2 regions of the Dietzia sp. ANT_WB102 genome follow, and region 1 is predicted to be linked to the other one. Evidence: riboswitches for the same ligand, from Rfam matches in the RefSeq annotation. Region 1 holds a riboswitch; the other holds the start of a gene.

What was found. Region 1 has a riboswitch for thiamine pyrophosphate ahead of FQ137_RS03000 (3-oxoacyl-ACP reductase). Riboswitches for the same ligand answer to the same signal wherever they lie in the genome.
Region 2: another riboswitch for thiamine pyrophosphate. It lies ahead of thiC (phosphomethylpyrimidine synthase ThiC); the one in region 1 lies ahead of FQ137_RS03000 (3-oxoacyl-ACP reductase).

What each region holds. Positions count from the first base shown of each region.
Region 1 is NZ_VOBA01000001.1:652,902-664,281, reverse strand. Features, by position in the region: gene FQ137_RS03015 (alpha/beta hydrolase) at 1-343, shown strand, start outside; gene FQ137_RS03010 (hypothetical protein) at 739-1,434, shown strand; gene FQ137_RS03005 (BCCT family transporter) at 1,627-3,645, opposite strand; TPP riboswitch at 3,778-3,875, shown strand; gene FQ137_RS03000 (3-oxoacyl-ACP reductase) at 3,958-4,722, shown strand; gene FQ137_RS02995 (LLM class flavin-dependent oxidoreductase) at 4,730-6,010, shown strand; gene FQ137_RS02990 (class I adenylate-forming enzyme family protein) at 6,046-7,704, opposite strand; gene FQ137_RS02985 (nuclear transport factor 2 family protein) at 7,940-8,476, shown strand; gene FQ137_RS02980 (alpha/beta fold hydrolase) at 8,557-9,429, shown strand; gene FQ137_RS02975 (heavy metal translocating P-type ATPase) at 9,397-11,380, opposite strand, start outside.
Region 2 is NZ_VOBA01000001.1:1,216,489-1,227,868, reverse strand. Features, by position in the region: gene FQ137_RS05595 (LytR C-terminal domain-containing protein) at 1-692, opposite strand, end outside; gene FQ137_RS05590 (DUF3263 domain-containing protein) at 708-1,040, opposite strand; gene FQ137_RS05585 (peptide deformylase) at 1,253-1,912, shown strand; gene FQ137_RS05580 (GNAT family N-acetyltransferase) at 1,905-2,978, shown strand; gene FQ137_RS05570 (exodeoxyribonuclease III) at 3,101-3,901, shown strand; gene ppk2 (polyphosphate kinase 2) at 3,905-4,798, shown strand; gene FQ137_RS05560 (CoA-binding protein) at 4,907-5,323, shown strand; gene FQ137_RS05555 (CD225/dispanin family protein) at 5,342-5,884, opposite strand; gene FQ137_RS05550 (GNAT family N-acetyltransferase) at 6,021-6,317, opposite strand; TPP riboswitch at 6,393-6,508, shown strand; gene thiC (phosphomethylpyrimidine synthase ThiC) at 6,504-8,207, shown strand; gene FQ137_RS05540 (ABC transporter permease) at 8,283-9,047, opposite strand; gene FQ137_RS05535 (ABC transporter ATP-binding protein) at 9,044-9,958, opposite strand; gene FQ137_RS05530 (DUF1707 domain-containing protein) at 10,046-10,699, shown strand; gene FQ137_RS05525 (thiazole synthase) at 10,734-11,380, opposite strand, start outside.

The sequences.
Region 1 (11,380 bases):
GGAGTTCGCCGAGGGCTACTTCAACACGCGCGCCGCGATGCAGTGGTACTGGGAGCAGTACGCGCCGGCGAATGCCCGCGAGGCCGCCGCCCCGCACTACATCTCCCCCGCACAGGCCGACACCCTCTCGGGCCTTCCGCCCGCGATCGTCGTCACCGCTGCGCTCGATCCGCTCGACGACGAGGGCACCGCCTACGCGGAACGCCTGCGCCGGGAGGGTGTGCCCACCACGCATCGTCGATACGAGGACATCTTCCACGGGTTCATGACGATCCCCTCGCTGGCGGTGACCGCGGAGGCCCGCACTCAACTCTGGGGCGATGTACAGGAGCTTCTCGCCTGATCGGTGCCTGCCGACCGCCCACGCCTCTGCGCCACTCCTGAATCCGACGGCGCCATCGTAATGTGACGCAACTCACAGCGGAGCTCTTGGTGGAGCAGCCCCGTTGGCCCCGAGCCCGGCCATGGCGTTCGCTGTGGGCAGCACGACGGCCGGTGTGGGACAGGCGAAATGGTGGCTATGCGGGGCTCGCCTTCATGCTCCGTCTGCGGAGTCGGGTCGCTCAACGTGACCGGAGGGCCAGCATCGCCACCGTTGCCCGAAATCCGGCGATTGATGCTTACCCGGTTCACATTGCCGGAGTCCCTTGTTACGTTGGCGCCTCGCCTTGGCCACCCGGCCAGACCAGTCTGCGGCGCGTCCGCCGACCGGGGCACCCGACCGAAAGGGAACACTGCATGCGTTTCACTCGTTTCTCCACCTTCGCCGCCACCGCCGCCCTCGGCGCCGCCACCGTCCTCGGTGGAGCTGGCATCGCCCAGGCACAGTCGTCGGGCTCGCTGGGCTCGCTCATGCCCAGTTCCTCCGCGCCGGACACCGAGGCCCCCAACGAGGATCCTGTGTCCAAGGTCGGGCTGGAGATCACCGACACCGATCTAACGGGAGGCAAGGGCACTCTCACCAACAACACCGGCAAGAAGACCAGCTGCTGGGTCGTCTTCGGCGAAAAGAGCAACATCGAGACGCTCGCGGATGAGGCTGCTGACGCTGACCTTGCCGAGCTCCGGACTCTCCTGCAGAGCGTCGACGAGCGTGACGACGTCGCCCTCCAGTCGTTCCAGTACGCGGACGAGCTCGCGGACGGCGCCGAAGTCGAGTGGGATGTCACATTCGAAAAGCCTTTCGAAGCTGAGTTCGTCGCCGGCGCGCTCGCGCTCTGCAACGCCAACGATCCGAGCTTTGCCACGGCATACGACGCTGAGGACGACTCGACCGGCTCGCTGAGCAACGTATTCGGGTCGCTCGGCTCCTCCAACGCTGATGGCGACAACGCTGAGGGCGAGGATGCCGGCGACAAGAAGGACACCGGTTCGCTGGGCAGCGTGCTCGGCTCGTCCAACACCGACGACGGTCCCGGGGACGACGCGGTCTGAGACTCCGCGCTCACACCACTGAAGCGGAGCTCGAGGGCGTAGGGCTCTGAATCCCTACACGCACGGCTGCTCGGAAGCGACGCCCCACCACCCATCGAGGTGGTGGGGCGTCGTCGTGTCGTCATGCTCACGCAGGGGCGGCCTTCGCGCACTCAGTACACACTGGGCGAGATCCTCGACGTGAGCGCCCGCTCAGTCGTCGGACTCGACTTCGGCCTGCTGATCGCGGCGCAGTCGGCGCAGCCGCAGCCGCAGGGGCGAGCTGGCCGCGCTCATCGCGCGCTCACCGGAAGCGAGATGCTCCGGGCGGTCGGGCCCCTTCGGCTGGATGCGACCGGGATCAAGAGTGCGCCGGACATCCTCCGCAGTCACTGCGCGCAGCTCACCCGCGGCGTCCACGTACCACTGGCTCAGCTCCGGATCGGTGCTGTCGAACCACGCGCCCGCGCCCTTATTGGCTGCGACCTCACTCGATCCGAATACGAAGTCGTCCCCGTGCTCGGCGATGCCCAGCCGCACGCCCTCGGCGATCGCCAGGCGCCCGTACTTGCGACGCATGATGTACGGATCGGTGGATAGGTCCTTGTACCAGGCGAACATCATCCCGATCACCACAAAGGCGAACGGCAGTGCCGAGACGACCATGATCGACTGCAGTCCGCCCAGTGCGTCCTCGCCCCCGGCCAGCAGCAGTGAGATCGCGGTTCCGCCGAGCATGACACCCCACACGACGGTCACCCAGCTGGAGGGGTCGGGCTTGCCACGCTGGGTGATGGATCCCATGACAATCGACGCTGAGTCGGCGGAGGTGACAAAAAAGACGAGGATGGAGATCAGCGCTGCCACCGAGGTGATGGCCCCGAGGGGCAGATTGTCGAGCATGTCGAACAGCATCGCTTCCGCCGGTCGCGATCCGTCCATGCCCTGGCCGTTGGAGCTCATCCACATGGATGTGCCGCCGAGGATGCCGAACCACACAAGGCACACCGTTGACGGGACCATGATCACCACCGTCACGAACTCTCGCAGCGTCCGGCCGCGGGAGATCTTGGCGATGAACATGCCGACGAACGGGGTCCAGGACACCCACCAGGCCCAGTAGAACGTTGTCCACGCCCCCATGAAATCTGCGGCGTCCTCGCTCTGCGTGGGATTGCGCATGAGCATCGTGCCCAGCTCGCGGACGAAGTCGATCGCACCTGCCGGAATGAAGTTCAAAAGGAAGATCGTCGGCCCGGTGACCAGCACGAACACGGCGAGAAACCCCGCGATGATCATGTTGATATTCGACAGTGCGCGAATCCCCCGCTTGATGCCGGAGACCGCGGAGATAATGAACGCCACCGTGAGTAGCACCATCGCTCCCACGATGAATCCGTTACCCAGAGGTCCCCAGCCGGTGACGATCTCGGTACCCCGTGCGATCTGCAACGCGCCGATACCTAGCGAGATCGCGGTACCGAAGAGCGTGACGAGGATTGCGAAGATGTCGATGGTCGCGCCAAGCGGCCCTTGTGTCCTGGAGCCGAAGATCGGCTCGAAGATGGCGGAGATGAGCGGAGCGCGGCCCCTGCGGTACGCGCTGTAGGCGATCGCCCCTCCCACCAGTGCGTAAAAGGACCAGGCGATCGGTCCCCAGTGGAGTGTGGTCTGCGCGAGAGCGGATTGCATGGCCTCGACCGACGCCGGATCTGCTGTGAAACCCTCGGGGGGATCGAGGAAGTAGACGAGGGGTTCGTACGGCCCGTAGAACAGCAGCCCGATTCCCATCCCTGCGGAGAACAGCATGGCCACCCAGGACACGGTGGTGAACTCAGGAGACTCGTCATCCGCGCCCAGCCTCACCCCGCCCGTCTTTCCATAGCCGACCACCAGCATGAACAGCAGGCAGACGATCGCCAGGACACCGAACATCCACCCGAAGTTGGCCGTGACCCAGGCCAGCGAGGCGTCGCCTACCGTGGGGACACTGTCCGGGCTGATGAGAGCCCAGGCGATGACGCCGATGACAGCCAGGCCGGCGACGACGAACACGGCGATATTGGTGGAGAACACCCGACCGGTGCGGTCGACCCCGATTCCGGGGATCAACGCGGGATGCACCAGCCCGGGGGTCATCACCTCGTCAACGACGCGACGAACCTTGCCCCGCGGACGTGCTGATCCACCACTGTCCGTCGCGGTACGGGGATTTTTCGATTCGTCGCTCACATCTACACCCTCAATCACGAAGACATGCGTAGGACCTGCGTCACTCTACTCCTGCACAGACTGTATCCAGGCCGACCGCGCGGGAGGGCTCTACGTGCAAGAGCGGTACCCACTGGTGATCGTCTACAGTCGACGCCAGACACGGGGTGCCGCCTGACCGGGCGGCTGAGAACACACCCGTCGAACCTGATCTAGGTAGTGCTAGCGAAGGAATGTCGATCAGGCGCCCCGTCAGGCGCCGGCTGGCCGGGAATGCACCCGGTCCAGCGGTCAACGCTTCCTCCTCGCCGGTACCACCGGAAAGCGAGACTCATGCGTATCAACGAGCAGATCGTTCTGGTTACCGGGGGAGCACGCGGGCTGGGCTCCGAAATTGTCCGGGCGTTCGCCCGAGAGGGCGCCCGGATCGTCGTCAACTACCGCCGCAGCGAGGAGGCTGCCTCCAACCTGGTCACGGAGATCGGGGCGGACCGCGCCGTCGCGATCCGCGCTGACGTCACTGACGATGACGACGTCCGGCGGCTCTTCACCGCGGCGCGCGAGCACTTCGGCGCGCCCGTGACCACCGTAATTAACAACGCGCTCGTGGACTTCGAGTTCAACGGCGATGCCCGGCCCACGCCGGAAACCATCCGGTGGGAGCACTTCGACACCCAGTTGCGCGGTGCCGTGAAGGCGACCCTGTCCACCACCCAGGCTGCCCTGTCCGGTATGCGGGAGATCGGCTTCGGGCGCATCGTCACCATCGGCACCAACCTGTTCCAGCACCCCGTCGTCCCGTACCACGACTACACCGCGGCGAAAGCGGCCGCACTGTCACTCACCCGCACCCTCGCCACCGACCTGGGCCCGGACAACATCACGGTCAACATGGTCTCCGGAGGACTCCTGCGCACCACGGACGCGAGTTCCGCCACGCCCGAAGAGGTTTTTGATCTCATCGCCTCCGGCACCCCGCTGCGTCGGGTGACCGAGCCGGCCGAGCTGGCCGACGCCCTCTTGTTCTTCGCCTCCCCCTGGTCCCGGGCGGTGACGGGGCAGAACCTCATCGTCGACGGCGGACTGGTCAAGGGCTGAGCCTGCGATGCTGCACCTCAACGCGTTCCTTTTCGGCTGCGGCCACCACACCGCCGCGTGGCGTCATCCCGATTCCCCGGTCGAACGGCTCGGCGACATCACCTACTACGAGGAGCTCGCCCGCACCGCCGAGCGCGGCTGCCTCGACGCGGTGTTCTTCGCCGACGGCCATTCCGTGCTCGACCCGGCTGGCGGCTCGTGGTGGTTCCTCGAGCCCCTCACCGCGCTGGCCGCCATGGCGCGCGCGACCGATCACGTCGGGCTCGTCACCACCGTGTCGACGACCTTTTACACGCCCTTCCACGCCGCCCGCATGCTCGCCTCGCTCGACCACATCAGCGGCGGCCGCGTCGGATGGAACGTGGTGACCTCGATGTTCGACGCCGAGGCCCGCAACCACGGACTCGAGGCAATGCCCGCGCACGCGGAGCGGTACGCGCGGGCCGACGAGTTCGTCGGCGCGGCCCTCGCCCTGTGGGACTCCTGGGATGCCGACGCCCTCGTGTTCGATCGCGCCGGACTGTGGGCCGATCCCGACAAGGTGCGGCCGATCCACCACCACGGCGAGCACTTTCTCGTCGACGGGCCGCTGACCGTGCCCCGTTCCCCGCAGGGGCGGCCCGTCCTGTTCCAGGCCGGATCTTCCGAACAGGGGCGTGACCTGGCAGCCCGCCGCGCAGAGGGCATCTATGCGGTGGCCTACGACGCGGAGTCGGCGAAGTCTTACGCCTCCGATCTCCGGCAGCGCGCGCGGGCGGCGGGTCGGGACGGTGACGCGATCGTCATCATGCCGGGGCTCGTCACCTATGTGGGCTCGACGATGGAGGAGGCGAAACGGAAGAAGGCCGAACTCGACGCGCTGCTTCCGGTCGAGCAGTCGTTGGCTCAGTTGTCGATGTTCGTCGAACAGGACTGCTCCGACTGGGAACTCGACGCCCCCGTGCCCACGCTGCCACCACTGTCCGAGTTCACGGGCCCGCAGGGGCGGTACGAGACCATCCTGCGCATCATCCAGAAGGACGCGCCTACCGTGCGCGAACTCCTCGGCACGCTTGCCGCCGGCGGCGGGCACTGCACCATGATCGGCACACCCGAGTCGATCGCCGACAAGATCGAACGCTGGCACCGGTCCGGAGCGGCCGACGGATTCAACCTCATGCCACCGATGTATCCCCACGGTTTGGAAGAGTTCGTCGAGCACGTGGTCCCGGTACTGCAGGAGCGCGGACTGTTCCGGCGGTCCTACGAGGGCGCGAGATCGTTGCGGGAGTTGCTCGGGGGTCGATGACGGCCGGTTGTGACGGCCCTGCCCGCGTCCCCTGCCTAGCTTTTCGCTCCCGGCTCGATGAACTCACCGAGCCGGTGCCGCACCACCTTCCCGGTGGCGTTGCGCGGTAGGTCATCCTGGGTCAGCACCCAGCGGCTCGGCACTTTGTAGCGAGCGATGCGCTCCCGCATGAAATCGTCGAGGTCGCTTTCGCTGATGTCACCTGCGGTCACCACCACCGCCGCGACCTCTTGCCCCAGGTCCTCGTGTGGGGCACCCACGACGGCACAGTCGCGCACGTCCGGATGCTCCAACAGCACTGCCTCGACCTCAGCCGGATAGACATTCTCCCCAGCCCGGATGATGAGATCGGAGCGGCGACTGCGGATACGCAGGTGCCCGTCGATCATCACGCCGATATCCCCCGTGCGCAGCCACCCCTCCGCGTCGAGGGCTTTCGCAGTCGCCTCGGGGTCGTTCCAGTAGCCCAGCATCACCAGGGGCCCACGCAGATGAATCTCACCCTCCACCCCATCGGGAACAGGGACACCGTCACGGTCACGGATTTCCACCTGCATCGTCACGACCGGGGTGCCGACGGAGTCCTCGTAGCGCTCCAGGTCCGCAGCGGAGGCGATAGTCGCGGCAGAACTCGACTCCGTGAGTCCGTAGGTGGTGCCCAGGGAGGCGGCCGCAACCGGGAGCATCTCCCGCAGGGCGGCCTTCAGGCCCGGCGAGGACGGCGCCGTCCCCAGGGAGATCGCCGTCAGCGACGAGAGATCGTAGGACGACAGGTCGCCATGCCCGACCAGCCGGGTCGCCATCGTCGGGACCATGCCCCACTGGGTCACCCGCTCCGCCTCGATCAGGCGCAGCGCCCGGTCGATGTCGAACTTTCCGGGGTAGACGATCACCGCGTCGCCGAAAACCAGGCGTGGGACCACGAGGTTGTGCAGCGACATCATGTGGAACAGAGGGGCGATGAGAAGCACGCGGCGCTGCTCGGGTCGGGGGATTCCCATCTCCGCGCTCGCGGCGTCGTTGACGCCAAAGTAGTCCGCCGCAGCGATCACGTTGCGGTGTGAGTGGGTCGCCCCTTTGGGTCGGCCGGTAGTGCCGCTGGTGAAGATGATGACAGCGGGATTGTCCTCGTCAATCTCTGTGTCCGGGGTCTCCGGGTCGGCGACCGCCAGCGACAATCGAGGAATATCCGTCTCGGTGGACAGGACCGGTACACCGGGGGCGTCTAGAAGGGTGCGTCGCTTCTCATCGGCGACGATGAGCGCGGGCGTACAGAGTTCAAGCGCGTACGCGGCCTCCCGGGCCGACCACATCGCGTTCATCCCCACCACGACCGCGCCGATCGAGGTGGCCGCCCAGAAGGTCATCACCCACTCCGCGCTATTCGCCGCGAAAATAGCGATCCGGTCGCCTTTGACCACGCCGTATTCTTCGGTCAGCATCCGGCTCACCGAGGCGACCCGCGTGTGATGCTCGGAAAACGTCAGACGAAGGTCCCCGGATACGAGGTACTCACGATCGCCGAAGTCCGCCGAGTCATTCAGAACCTGCCCCAGGGACCGCCGACGGTGCCGGAACACCTGCATCCGGTGGCCGCGGACCTCCTCCTCCGTCAACTCAAACGGTCGGCCCGGGGCGGTGACGGCCGCGAGCGCCTGTGCGCGTCGGTCCTTCACCGAAGGTCCTGTGGTCATCGAAAGTCCTTTCCGCTGTCAATCACGGCAGGTAACCGGTATGCCGAACCGGTTCGGGCTGGGTGCTTTCGCAGCCCAGAGGACTCATTCTCTATCAACGCAGCACGGGTGTGCTCGCCCGAGGCTCGCCCCGGCCACTCCCACCAATCGTGAAACTCAGCGACAACGTGGCCGCAACATGCGACGCTGAACCGCCCGGTGATCAGGACCAGACAGCCCCAGGAGAGCAACGGCAATGGCCATGTACGCACAAGAACACAACGGCAGGATGTCCGCCGCCGAGCAGCTCCTCGCGGTCGAGGAGATCAAGAAGGTGTTCGCGGGCCGACTGCGCTGTATGGACACCAAGGACTGGGAGCGCTACGCCTCGTTCCATACCGACGACGTCGTCAGCGACTCGTGGAACAGTCCGGGCGCCGCGCGGCCCGCTGAGGATTCGGAATCCGCGGTGAGCACGGCGCGTGGCGGCCCCGTGGTGGGCGGTGCCGCACTGACGGCGGCCATCCGCGCCACCCTCGACGGTGACGTTCCGGTGACCAGCGTGCACCACGGCCACACTCCGGAGATCACGCTCACTTCCGAGACCACGGCGGTCGGCGTGTGGGCGATGGAGGACCGGCTGTGGTTCACCCGGGGCTCGGAAACCGAATGGCTGCACGGGTACGGCTTCTATCACGAGGAGTACCGGAAGGTCGCAGGTCGGTGGCTCATCAGCTACCGCCGTCTAGAACGGCTGAGCGTCGACGCCACTCCCGGATTTTACACCCGCTGAGGTGGGCACGGGTGGTCTGAGCATTCCCGGTGAACGGGAAGTGCGGACCAGGGTCGTCGATGCGGTGGGAAGGTGATCGCATGACCAGTGCGACTGCTGACCACACCCGGGAGCCCGAACTCAGGGAACTGTCGACCGAGCACGGGGTGCTCCGCTACCGCGAGGCCGGCGAGGGACCGCCGCTGGTGATGCTCCACGGGTCCGGGCCCGGGGTCACTGGGTGGCGCAATTTCGCCGGGAACGTACCGGCTTTTGCCGAGCACTTCCGGACGTTCGTCGTGGAACTGCCCGGCTTCGGCGTCAGCGACGACTTCGGGGCCCCGCATCCTATGGTTTCGGCACAGACCGCCGTGCGGGCGTTCCTGGACGGGATGGGGCTCGACCGGGTCCACCTGCTCGGCAACTCGATGGGCGGGTTCGTCGGGATCGACTTCGCGGCGGCGTCCCCCGAGCGGGTCGACAAGATGGTGACGATCGGCGGCGCCGGGGCGTCCTTGTTCGCCCCGTCCCCGGGTGAGGGGATCGTGCGCCTGAGTGAATTCGTGGAGGACCCGACGCGGGAGCGTCTCGTCGACTGGCTGCATTCGATGGTTTTCGACCGCTCTCTGGTCACCGAGGACATGATCGAGCAGCGCTGGGCGCACGCGACCGACGCGGCGACCCTCGCCAGCTCCCGAATGATGTACGGTCGCGCCGCTCTCGAACGCATGGCGGCCGACGCCCGCGACCCGGAGTCGGTGCCGGCGTGGACCCGGCTCCGGGCGGTCCGGGCCCCCACGCTGATCACCTGGGGTCGCGACGACCGCGTGAGCCCGCTCGACATGTCGTTGCTGCCGATGCGCCTGCTCGTCAACGGGGAGATCCACGTGTTCCCGAACTGCGGGCACTGGGTGATGATTGAGCAGAAGGCCGCCTTCGAATCAGCGGTCGTCGCGTTCCTCACCAGGTCGTGACGGTAGGGCACTTGCGAGTGCGGCGCGCTCCGCCCGTCCCGGGCGGATCGCGCGCAGGGCGTTGAGGATCACCACCAGATCCACCACCTCCTGGCTGAGTGCACCCACCACCGCGGGGATCGAGCCCGTCGCGGCGACCAGCATCAATCCGACGGACAGTGCGATGCCGATCCAGATGCTCTGCAGCGCCACGTGCATGGTGCGCTGTCCCACGCGCACCGCGCTGGCCACGCGTCCCAGCTGCTCAGTGAGGATCACGATGTCCGCTGACTCACTGGCCGCGGTCGAGCCCCGGCCGCCCATCGCGATGCCGATGTCGGCGACGGCCAGTGCCGGCGCGTCGTTGACGCCGTCGCCCACCATGATCACCGAGCGGTGGGGGAGCTCGCGGATGAGGCGCACCTTGTCCTGCGGCAGCAGCTCGCCCCATGCCTGATCCAATCCGGCGGCCGTCGCGATGTGGTCCACCGTGGTCTGCGCGTCGCCGCTGAGCACCAGCTGGTCGGTCACGCCCAGGTCGCCAAGCGCGACGACCGTGTCTCTCGCGTCCTCGCGCAGCTGGTCCGCCATGATGACGACACCGGCGAATTCTCGGTCTATCGAGACATACACCGCCAGTTGACCCGGCTCCAGGTGAGCCTCGGGCACGTGCCCGGCGTGCTCGGCCGCGAACAGACGTTTGCCGACGACCACCGCCCGCCCGTCCACCGTGGCGGTGACACCATTGGTGGCCTCCTCCTGCGCGTCCTCGGCGGGTAGCAACTCCAGCCCCCGCTGGCGGGCGGCATCCTGCACCGACGCGGCCACCACGTGTGACGAGTACTGCTCTGCCGAGGCCGTCAGTTGCAACAATTCGAGTTCACCAGCCGTGGTGTCCCACTGCGACCCGGGCGCCGGGTGGACGGCCACCAGCTCGGGGCGACCGTAGGTCATCGTCCCGGTCTTGTCGTAGGCCACGGTCCGCACGTCCGCTAGGCGCTCGAGGGTTCCCGCGTCCTTGACGACCACACCGGTGCGTGCCGCCCGTCCCATCCCCCCGAGGAACGCCACGGGCGCGGCGATTAGTAGTGGGCAGGGGGTGGCCACGACGAGCACTTCGGCGAAGACCACCGGGTCGGACCAATACCACCAGGCTGCGCCCGCGATCGTCAGGGCCAGCACGGTGAACGGGACGGCATAGCGGTCGGCGAGCCGGACCACCGGCGCCCTCGACTCCGAGGCGGCGCGGACCATCTCGACTATCCGCGCGTACTGGCTGTCGGCGGCGCTACTGGTAGCCCGCACCAGGATGGCGCGGGTGCCGTTGACTGAACCGGACAGCAAGTTCTCCCCGCGCTGCCGCGTAACCGGCAGGCTCTCGCCCGTGATCGAGGACTCGTCCAGCTCGGCCTCGTCGTCCTCGAGGTGGCCGTCGACCGGAAGGACCTCGCTCGGCCGCAGCAGCAGCAGCTCCCCCGGTTGCACGTCCTCTGCCGGGACCTCCTCCACGGAGCCGTCGTCGAGCACCCTGCGCGCGGTCCGTGGGGTGCGATCGAGGAGCGCATTCAACTCTCGGCGCGCCCGCCCCGCGGCGTAATCCTCCAACGCCTCGCCACCAGTGAGCATCAGTACCACCACGAGCGCGGCGACGTACTCGCCCACCGCCACGGTCGCGGTCACGGCGGTGACCGCGAGTATGTCGATCCCCCAGTGCCCCGCCATCAGGTCGCGGACCATTCCCCAGGCGACCCACAACGCCACGGCCCCGGCCCATATCGAGCCGATCCACTGCGCCAGCCCGTTCTGTCCAGCGAGCAGCAACCCCAACACCACCGCGAGGACCAGCACCGACGCGATCACCAACGGATAATCACGCACGACGCGGGCGACAGTTCCCCGGTTGTGCGACTCCGAGGTGTCAGCGAGATGCTCCCCGCCTCCGGTCGGCCCACGCTTGTCGACGCGAACGTCT
Region 2 (11,380 bases), 560 kb from region 1:
GTGATGCCCAACTGCGCGGCGATCGCCTGGGCGGCCTGCTGCTCACCGGGGCCGGGGCCGTAGAACGCGGTCGACTCGGGGACGACGCCACGGTTAGACGGCATGTTTGCGACGTCTCCGACCGCGAAGCCGTTCTCACGCAGCGCCTCGCCTGTGCGGGCGGCCAGGCCGGTGACGGTGCTGTTGTTGAAGATCTGCACGGGGACGGTCGTCACGTCCGGCACCGCGCCTGCAGGAGCCTCGCCCGCGGGCCGATCCTGTCCGGGTGCTGCGGGATCCCCCGGCGGCGGGGCCGGCGCGTCGGCCCCACCGGGCGCGACGTCCGCGCCATTCGCGCCGGCCTCACCGTTTCCGGCACTCGGGTCTCCCGCACCGTCGGCACCAGCCGCGCCGGATTCGCCGTCGGCGCCCTGCTGGGCCTGCCCGTTCTGCTCGACCTGGGAGGTGGCCTCGGCGGCGGTGGGGCCGGCATCGTCGTCGCTCCCGAACAGCTGGACCAGCCCGACTCCGACCGCCACCACCACGGCGGCGAGCAGCACCATCGCAATGGCGCGGTACGGGGGACCACTCGGCTCGTCGACGGCCGGGCCATCACCCGGGGCGTACCGGTCGTCGGCGCCGTGCGGGCTGCCGAACTCGGCATCGCCGGGCTGCGGGCTGTCGGGCTGCGGGGTGTCGGACTGGGAGCTCACGCGGCCGAGTCTAGGTCAGTCGAGCCGCATTCCCAGGTTGCGCGCCGCGCGTGCCTTCTGTCGGCTCGAGCGCATACGGCGCAGACGCTTGACGAGGAGGGGGTCCGCGGCCAGGGCCTCGGGGCGGTCGATGAGGTCGTTGAGGATCTGGAAGTAGCGGGTGCCCGACATGTCGAACTGCTGCCGGATCGCTTCTTCCTTGGAGCCAGCGAACTTCCACCACTGCCGCTCGAACTCGAGCATCGCCCGGTCGCGGTCGGACAGGACGGGGTCAGCAGCGTTCAGTTCGCTCAGATCCTGCCCGCGTTTGACGTGCACCTCGTGTGCTGCGGCGGCCGATCGACTCATGTGCGCGCCTCCTGGGATACCGGTGTACGGGGGGGTGGTGTACGCCAGTGGTGTGCCGGCGTGAAGTGTGGGCGTGCTGTGCTTGCCTGTGCTGGCCTGTGCTGGCCTGTGCTGGCAGATCACAGCTGGCAGATCACACCGTTGTCATTCTCCCGTAGTGAACCACACACCTCCGACACGCTGCCATGCCCGGCGCTCTAGAATCGACCACCATGGCCGTCCGTCCCATCGTCATCCTCGGCGATCCTGCGCTCCACGCGCCCACCGAGCCCGTCACCGAGTCCCCCGAGGAGCTCACCGAGCTGGTGCAGGACCTCTACGACACGATGGACGCCGCCAACGGGGTGGGGCTGGCCGCCAACCAGATCGGTGTGCGCAAGCGACTGTTCGTCTACGACTGCCCCGACCTCGATACCGAGGACGGTGAGGGCGTCACCCGCGACGAGGTTAACGCTCGCGGCTGGCTCAACCGACGCGGCTGCATCATTAACCCGGTGCTGGAAACGTCCGAGATCCCGGAGACGATGCCGGACCCGGAGGACGATCTCGAGGGCTGCCTGTCCGTCCCCGGCGTGAACTTTCCGCGAGGTCGCGCGTGGTGGGCGCGGGTGACTGGCACCGACGAGCACGGCAAGCCCGTGTCGGTGGAGGGCTTTGGACTGTTCGCCCGCTGCCTGCAGCACGAGGTGGGCCACCTCGACGGCTTCGTCTACACCGATCACCTCATCGGGCGGAACCGCAAGGCCGCCAAGCGTCACATCCGCGATGCCGGCTGGGGCGTACCGGGCCTGAGCTGGGACCCGGCCACCGAGCCGGACCCGTTCGCCGACGAGGAGGACGACGACGACGAGGTCGTCACCGACCATGGCTGAGCCGGACCGGGGCCTGTCGAAGCGGTCCCGGTGGAACGCCGGCCGCCAGGTCGCGGTGGGCGATCGCGTGGTGGTGCGTCGGCATCTGGAGGCAGGCCAGACCTCACACCTGTACACGGATGTCATCGGCCACGTGGTCGAGCTCGAGCCGGAACTGGTCGTCTCTCGCGAGTCCGGTGAGCAGGTGCGGATCCCCGACGCGACCATCGCGGTACTCAAGGTGATCCCGCCGCGGCCGGTGCGGGCTCGCGACATCCGGGCGCACGAGTACGCCGGCGCGCTGGCGTGGCCCGGCACGGAGTACTCCCTGGTCGACGGATGGTTCTGCCGTGCGGGTGACGACTGGTCGTACCGCGGCAACTCGGCCGTGCCCGTCCTGCCGTGGGCCAGTTGTGCGGAGCTCGACGGGGTGCGCGACTGGTACGCCGCCCGCGGGTTGCCACTGCGGTTGGTGGACGTGGACCGGCTGGTCCGGTCCGACCAGATGATGCTCAACGGTGCGCACGTGGATCCCGGGCGGATCCGGGCTGACCGTGAACTACTGCTCTGCACCGTCGACAGCCACGACCTGCTCGAGGTGGTCGACGCCGCGTTCCCCGCCGACAGCCGCCCGGCGGTCACGCTAGCGGAACGCCCCGACGACGACTGGCTGGCGCTTTACCACGCCACCGCTGGCCTGGACCCCGAGCGCGTCCGGCCTGCCATGCTCGCCACGGCCGGGCTCGTCAGCACCGGACCCGACGCCGGCGAACCCGGCCCCGGCGGCCACGCCGTGTTCGCCAGGCTCGAGGAAGGCGGGGAGTTGGCCGCGATCGCCCGGGGCGCCGTCACCGCCGGACCCGACGGCGCCGCGAGAATCGCGGTCTCCTGCGTCGAGACCGCGGACGGCCACCGCCGTCGCGGACTTGCCGAGGTGGTCACCGGCTCGCTCGTCGACTGGGGAGTGAGCCTCGGGGCGCAGGAATGTCACCTGCACGTGTTCGCGAACAACTCCGCCGGGCGTGGACTGTGGGCCAAGCTCGGGCTGGAACCGCACCATTCGCTGCGCCACGTCGTCGTCGACTAGTCGTCGACCCCCGGCCCCGGTCGGAGTCTCCCACCCCGCCCAGGCACCGTTCGCTCCGCGGCCTCGTCCGGCACCGCCTACTCCGGTGACACCGCCGCACGGCGGGCAATAGACTCTGTCCCATGCGCCTGGCCACCTGGAATGTGAACTCGATCCGTGCCCGAAAAGACCGCGTGCTCGCCTGGCTCGAACGCTCCGACGTCGACGTCCTGGCGATGCAGGAGACCAAGTGCAAGGACGAACAGTTCCCGGAGGAGTCGTTCCGCGACCTCGGCTATGAGGTCGCCCATTTCGGGCTGAGCCAGTGGAACGGCGTCGCCGTGGCCTCCCGGGTGGGCCTCGAGGACGTGCGCCGGGGATTTGACGGGATGCCTGGTTTCCACAAAGACCCCGAGGCCTCGCAGGCCCCGGAGGCCCGCGCCATCTCGGCGGTCTGCGACGGCGTCCGCGTGTACAGCCTCTACGTGCCGAACGGTCGCGAGCTGGACGACCCCCACTACACGTACAAGTTGGAGTGGCTGGCCCGCCTGCGCGACCACGCGGTGGCCGAACTGGCCGCGGATTCCGACGCCCAGATCGCGTTGGTGGGCGACTGGAACGTTGCGCCGCTCGACGAGGACGTGTGGGACATGGAGGTCTTCGACGGCAAGACCCACGTCTCCGATCCCGAGCGGCTGGCGTTCGCCGCGTTCGACGGGGCCGGGTTCCGCGAGGTCACCCGCGACCACACTCCCGGGCCCGGCGTCTACACCTACTGGGACTACACGCAGTTGCGCTTCCCCAAGAAGCAGGGCATGCGCATCGATTTCCAGTTGCACTCCCCTGCACTAGCCACCCGGGTCACCGGGGCGTTCATCGACCGCGAGGAACGCAAGGGTAAGGGCGCGTCGGACCACGCGCCGGTCGTCGTGGACCTCGACTGAGCCATGTCCACATTCCAACTGCGCCACTACATCGACCGGCTGCGCGCCGAGGGGTTCACGGTCCGCGACGACCACGGTGAGGACCCGGACCTCATCGACATCCACGGCAACGCCGTCGACACGTGGCGGGAGAACTACCCGTACGACAATCGGATGGACCGCAACCAGTACGAGGTCGAGAAATATCTGCTGCAAATCGAGTTGTTGAAGTTCCAGAACTGGCAGGCCGAGACCGGGCATCGTCAGGTGATCGTGTTCGAGGGTCGCGACGCCGCCGGCAAGGGCGGGACGATCAAGCGGTTCACCGAATACATCAACGTCCGTCAGGCTCGGGTCGTCGCGCTGATCAAGCCGACCGAGACCGAGATGTACCAATGGTATTTCCAACGCTACGTAGCTCACCTGCCCAGTCGCGGTGAGCTCGTCCTGTTCGACCGATCGTGGTACAACCGCGCCGGTGTCGAGCGGGTGATGGGCTTCTGCACCGATTCCCAGTACGAGACGTTCATGGAGCAGGCGCCCATGTTCGAGAAGATGCTCGTCGATTCCGGGATCGGGTTGACCAAACTGTGGTTCTCCGTCACCCGCGAGGAGCAGAAGACGCGGTTCGCGATCCGCCAACTGGACCCGGTGCGGCGGTGGAAGCTGTCCTCGATGGACCTGCAGTCCCTCGACAAGTGGGAGGAATACACCCACGCCAAAGAGGCGATGTTCCGCCGCACGGACACCGAGTGGGCGCCCTGGATCACCATCAAATCCAACGATAAGAAGCGTGCCCGCATCAACGCGATGCGCCATTTCCTCAACCAGTTCGACTACCCGGAGAAGGACCCGCAGGTGGTGTTTGACCCGGACCCGAAGATCGTCCAGCGCGGCAAGGACGCCGCCGGGGACTAGCGGAGGGAGCGCCAGTGAGCGAAGCGATGTCCCCGCGCACGCCACCGCCGGGGACTAGCGGAGGGGATGGTGGGGAATGTCTGGGCGAGATCGGGCATTGCACTGTGTATGAGCCATACCAATGACCCGGCCGTCGTCACGCGTCTGCTTTCGGAGAAGGGTCGATGGGCCGTCGCCGGCCTGTCGAACAACACCGAGCGCACCGCGTACCGGATCGCCGCCTATGTCCGCGACCTCGGACACGAGATCGTTCCGGTCCACCCGAAGGCCGAGACGGTGCACGGTCAGCAAGGGTACCCCGATCTCGCGTCCGTTCCCGGCGAGATCGATGTGGTCGACGTGTTCGTCAACTCGCAGCTCGCGGGCGGCGTGGTCTACGATGCGATCGCCAAGGGTGCCAAGGCGGTGTGGCTGCAGTTGGGCGTGATCGACGAGGCTGCGGCGCAGCGGGCGAAAGATGCCGGGCTGGACGTGGTGATGGACGCGTGCCCCGCGATCGAGGCACCGCGCCTGGGCTTGGCCTAGTCGCGGGCCAGCCTGGGCTTAAAAGCCGCTCGAGGCCAGCCCCACCATCGCGAAGATGAAGATGAAGTACAGGACGATGAGCACCGCCACGATGGCCACTGAGATTATGCCGAGCTTTTTGGCCGTGGCGCTCGCGGCCTCCGCCTCGGCGTGGCGCCCGGCGGCCCATAGCGGATAGACCTCCAGGGCGCGGGTCATCGCGACGAACGACAGTGGCCAGAAGAACAGGATTGACGCGACCGCCCAGCCGACGTTCGACGGTGGGCCGGGGTTAGCGACCGAGGCGGCCCCGTACCCGCCCGCACCCGTGTAGGACGGGGTCTGCGCCCCGTAGCCTGGGGCTTGGGCGCTGAAGTCGGTCTGCCCGTACGAACCCTGGCCGTACACGCTCTGTTCGTGGGCCCCCTGTTCGTAGGTTCCCTGACTGTATGGGTTCTGCCCGGTTGAGCCGTTGCCGAATGGGCCTTGGCCATACGGGCTCCGCGTCGGGTCGTCAACGCCGGAGTAATCGCCGCCGGTGTAGTCATCGCCGGCGCTGTGGCCTTGCGGCGGGTACGTCATGGAAGTCCTCTGGATCGCTGGTCGTCTGGGGTCAGGTTAGGTCGGCTCCCCCACCGGCTGGCACCGGCCACCGGCTCAGGCGACTGTCGCCTGCAGCGGTGGTCACTCTGAGGCGGTGGTCACTCTGAGGCGGTGGTCACTCCGAAGCGACGAGGAGTTGGTACTCCGGGAATCGGACGAGGAAGCGCCGCACATAGCTGCACACCGGCCGGATCTTGAGCCCGTCGAGTCGAAGTCGTGTGAGCACCAAGCTGACCAGCAGACGAGCGATCCCCTGTTGGCCGAACCGCTCCTCGATCACGGTATGGAGGAGGATGTAGACCTCGCCGTCCTTCTCGTAACCGACCAAGCCCATAAAGGTCTCGCCGTCCCACAACTCGAACCGGTCTCTATCGGTGTTGTGGACCAGAACCAACGACGTGTCAGCGGACATCAGAACCCCTTCTGCAGAGTGTGTTCCACTGGCGATGCTACTCGTCGGGGTACGCTGCCCCCTGCACAATTCAATACTCATCCACACGGGAGTCCGCTTCGGAGCGCGGGCTGAGAGGACGACCAGCCGGGTCGTCGACCGTCGAACCTGTCCGGATCATGCCGGCGTAGGGAGATTGACACCACCATGGGCAGAGCTATATTCGCAGACGGCCAGGGCACCACCCCGTCAGGCGCCGTGACCTGCGGCCCCATCCATGCGAGCCGCAAGACCTACCTCGAAGTCCCCTCGGCGGGCAGCACACTTCGCGTGCCAGCCCGGCGGATCTCTCTGACGGACGGTACGGACTTCGACGTCTACGACACCTCCGGCCCCTACACGGAGTACCCCTCCGCCGACCACTGCCACGATCTCGCTTCCGGCCTGCCACCCACGCGGCAGGACTGGACCCACCCCGACCCCGCCGCTGCGTCGGTGGAGATCCCCACGCGCGTCCGGACCCAGCTGGCCTGGGCTCGCGCGGGTCATATCACGCCGGAAATGCGGTTCATTGCCGCCCGCGAGGGGGTCGGAGTCGAGCTGGTGCGGTCGGAGGTCGCCGCGGGTCGAGCGGTCATCCCGGCCAACCACCGCCACCCGGAGAGTGAGCCGATGATCATCGGCAAACGCTTCCTCACCAAGATCAACGCCAATATCGGGAACTCAGCGGTCACCAGTTCGATCGCCGAGGAGGTCGAGAAGATGGTGTGGGCTACCCGTTGGGGCGCCGACACCATCATGGATCTGTCCACCGGCAGGGACATTCACGAGACCCGCGAGTGGATCCTGCGCAACTCGCCCGTCCCCGTCGGCACGGTGCCGATCTACCAGGCACTCGAGAAAGTGGACGGAGATCCCACCAGGTTGAGCTGGGAGCTGTACCGCGACACCGTGATCGAGCAGTGCGAACAGGGCGTGGACTACATGACGGTCCACGCGGGGGTGCTCCTGCGGTACGTGCCCCTTGCGGCCAAGCGAGTGACCGGGATCGTCTCGCGCGGCGGCTCGATCATGGCCGCCTGGTGCCTGGCGCACCACCGCGAGTCGTTCCTCTACACCCACTTCGAGGAACTGTGCGAGATCTTCGCACGCTACGACGTGACGTTCTCCCTCGGCGACGGACTGCGACCCGGATCTATCGCCGATGCCAACGATGAAGCGCAGTTCGCAGAGCTGCGCACTCTGGGCGAACTCACGACGACCGCCAAGCGGCACGGCGTCCAGGTGATGATCGAGGGGCCGGGGCACGTCCCCCTGCACATGATCGTCGAGAACGTCCGTCTGGAGGAAGAGTGGTGCGAGGAGGCCCCGTTCTACACTCTCGGCCCTCTCGCGACCGACATCGCTCCAGGCTACGACCACATCACGTCGGCGATCGGTGCGGCACGGATCGCGGAGGCGGGTACCGCGATGCTCTGCTACGTCACTCCTAAGGAGCACCTCGGCCTGCCGAACCGGGACGACGTCAAGACCGGCGTGATTACCTACAAGATCGCCGCGCATTCCGCAGACCTGGCCAAGGGGCACCCTCGCGCCCAGAGCCGAGACGACGCACTGAGCACCGCGCGGTTCGAGTTCCGCTGGCGGGACCAGTTCGCCCTGGCCCTCGATCCGGACACCGCCATGGCGTTCCATGATGCGACGCTGCCCGCCGAACCGGCGAAGACCGCGCACTTCTGCTCCATGTGCGGCCCCAAGTTCTGCTCGATGCGGATCTCGCAGGACATCCGCGATTACGCCGCCGAGCACGGGATGGAGACAGTCGAGGCGATCGAGGCCGGCCTGGCCGAGAAGTCTGCGGAGTTCACCGCGGGCGGGGGTCGCGTCTACCTGCCGATCAGCGAGGACTGAGGAGACCGGGCCGCGCGCCACACCCCTGGGTCGGGGCGGGTGCGCGGCTCGGGTTCGGGCGTGCGGCCCGAACGGTCAGGCGTCCCGGCGCAGCGTCATCAGCAGCCCGACGCCCCACAGGGCCACGCACACGGCGGCGAACCACGCCAACGCCGGCCACTCGCCCCACGTGATGTAGCCGCGGACCGTCTCGCCCTGCGTCCAGAAGTCACCATTGGCGAATGGCATCCAGGCGGCCAGGTCCTCCCCGACCCGCGGGATCAAGGAGATCATGCCCTCGAGCGCCAGTGTCCACACCAGGAACAGCGAGATCGTGCCCGCAGCGTTGCGCATGATGTACGCCAGCCCCATCACAGCGAACGTGCCCAACGCCGCGTAAACGGGGAAGCGCCACAGGTACGTCAGCCCGTCCCCGGAGAACGGCGTCCACCCCTGGTTCCGGGACAACGCCCTGGCCACAAGGAGGGCCAGGATTACCGAGACGGCCGTGACCACCATCGACAGCGCCGCGAACAGGGCGGTCTTGGCCACGATGGCCGGCCAGCGCGACGGAGTGGTGAGGAACGTGGCCTTGATCGTGTGGTAGCGGTATTCACCGGTCACGCCGACGATTGCGGCGATCCATGCCAGCAGGACGGTGAACGCACTGACCCCGAGGATCGCGAACAGCGGGTCGCCGCCGCCGCCGGGCTCACCGGCCATCGGCTCCCCGGTGGAGGTCTGCTCGAACTGACCGATGATCCCGGCCAGCAGCAGTGCCAAACCGATGCCGATCGCGTACAGCCAGTAGGCACTCTTCGTGGTGGTGACCTTGATCCACTCGGACTTCAGTTGGTTCATCGGGTGGACTCCTGACCGTGGTATTCGACGTCCTGGTCGGTGAGGGCCATGAAGGCCTCCTCCAGCGACGCCCGCTTCTCGTGCAGTTCGTGGACGGTGATCCCCAGGCTGGCGGCGAGGTCACCGACCAGCGTTGCCCGGAGGTTCTCGATGAGGAATACCCCCTGCTCCGGGTCGAACGTGGCCTCGATGCCTTCCTCGCGCGCAGCGGCCGTGAACTCGTCGACGTGCGGGGTGCGCAGGATCACCGAGGACGTGGCGGCGGAGAGGAAATCCTCGACGGAGGTTTGGGCGCGGAGTTTGCCGCGGCCAATCACCACGAGGTCCTGCGCGGTCTGGGCCATCTCCGACAGCAGGTGTGAGGACACCAGTACGGTGCGGCCCTCGGCTGCGCGAGCGTGCATGAAACGGCGGATCCACAGGATGCCCTCGGGGTCGAGGCCGTTGACGGGCTCGTCGAACAGCAGGACCTCGGGGTCCCCGAGCATGGCGGTGGCCAGGCCCAGCCGCTGGCGCATGCCGAGCGAGTAGCCGCCCACCTTGCGGCCGGCGACGTCGGTCAAGCCCACCAGGGCGAGCACCTCGTCGACGCGGGTGGGGGCCACGCCGCCCGCCGCGGCGACCATCTTCAGATGCGCGCCCGCGGAGCGGTTGGCATGGGTCCAGGACGCGTCGAGCAGGCAACCGACCCGGCGGGCAGGGTGTTCGAGCTCGCGGTACGGGATCCCGTTGATCAGCGCCTGGCCGGACGTGGGGGTGTCCAGCCCGACCATCATCCGCATCGTCGTGGACTTACCGGCCCCGTTCGGGCCGAGGAATCCGGTGACGACGCCGGGTCGGACGGTGAAGCTGAGGTCGTCCACGGCGGTAGAGGCGCCGAAGCGTTTGGTGAGATTCCGTACCTCGATCATGGACACCAGTGTGCCTGCCGGGCTCCGCCCAGCGTGCGTCCACCTACTCAGCCGGCGTACAGCTCGCACAGGTCTAGGCTCGTGACCATGGACGACGCCACCCCCGAGCCGGACCGCCAGCTTCCGTCGGTTCGCGCCTCCGACGCCGAGCGCGACACGACCGCCAGGCTCCTGCAGGAGTCCTACTCGGAGGGGCGACTCACACTCGCCGAGTTCGACGAACGGACCTCGCGGGCGTACTCGGCGCGCTTTCGATCCGAGCTCATCGAGCTCACGCACGACCTGCCCGTGGCGCACCGCGAGCACGAGTCGACGCTGGAGGCCCGCCCTCACCGGGCCCCGGCTCGTCGGGTCACCGGCGGCAGCGGGCCCGCCACCTCACTGGCGATCATGGGCGGCGTCGAGCGCACGGGGACGTGGACCCTTCCCGCGGTGCACACGGCGTTCGCGCTGATGGGTGGCATCGAGATCGACCTGCGCAGAGCCGCGTTGCAGTCCCAGGAGACCACGATCCGGGCGTTCGCGATCATGGGAGGGATCGAAATCTACGTCCCGGACGACGTGCACGTGGAGGTCGAGGGGATCGGTCTGATGGGCGGCTTCGGCGAGGAGTCCGGGCATTGGAGGCCAGATCCGCGCCCGGTCCACCAGGCCCCGCCCGGCGCTCCTGTGGTTCGGGTCACCGGGCTGGCGCTCATGGGCGGTATCGGCGTGCGTCGGGTGCCCCGCATCGAGGAGTGACCGGGACCGCCCGCCACTGTCGCGCGGGCGGGGCTCAGTCCACCGGCGGGCTGGAGGCCTGCGCCCAGAATCTCTTGGGGATGCGACCGGCGACGCGGGCGGCGTGCCCGGCCCGGACGGCCTCGCGCATCGCCGCCGCCATCAGTGGCGGGTTCTCCGCTCGGGTGACGGCGGTGGCCAGCAGCACCCCGTCGCAGCCGAGTTCCATGGCCAGAGCGGCGTCGGAGGCGGTGCCGATGCCCGCGTCGCAGATCACCGGCACCCCGGCGCGCTCGACGATCATCTCCAGGTTGTGCGGGTTGCAGATCCCCAATCCGGTACCGATGGGCGCACCGAGTGGCATGACCGCCGCGCAGCCCACGTCCTCCAGCCGGCGGGCCAGGACGGGATCGTCGGTGGTGTAGGGGAGGACGACGAAACCGTCGTCTACCAGATCCTCGGCGGCCTCGACGAGTTCCACCCCGTCGGGCAGAAGGGTGCGCTCGTCGGCGATCACCTCGAGTTTGACCCAGTTGGTGCCGAGCGCCTCGCGGGCGAGCCGGGCAGTTTTGACGGCCTCGGCGGCACCGCGGCAACCAGCGGTGTTGGGCAGTGGCCGGATGCCGAGTTCCCGCAGCATCCCGAGCAGTCCGAGACCGTCCGAACCCAACCGTAGGTCGACCTTGCGGATGGATACGGTGG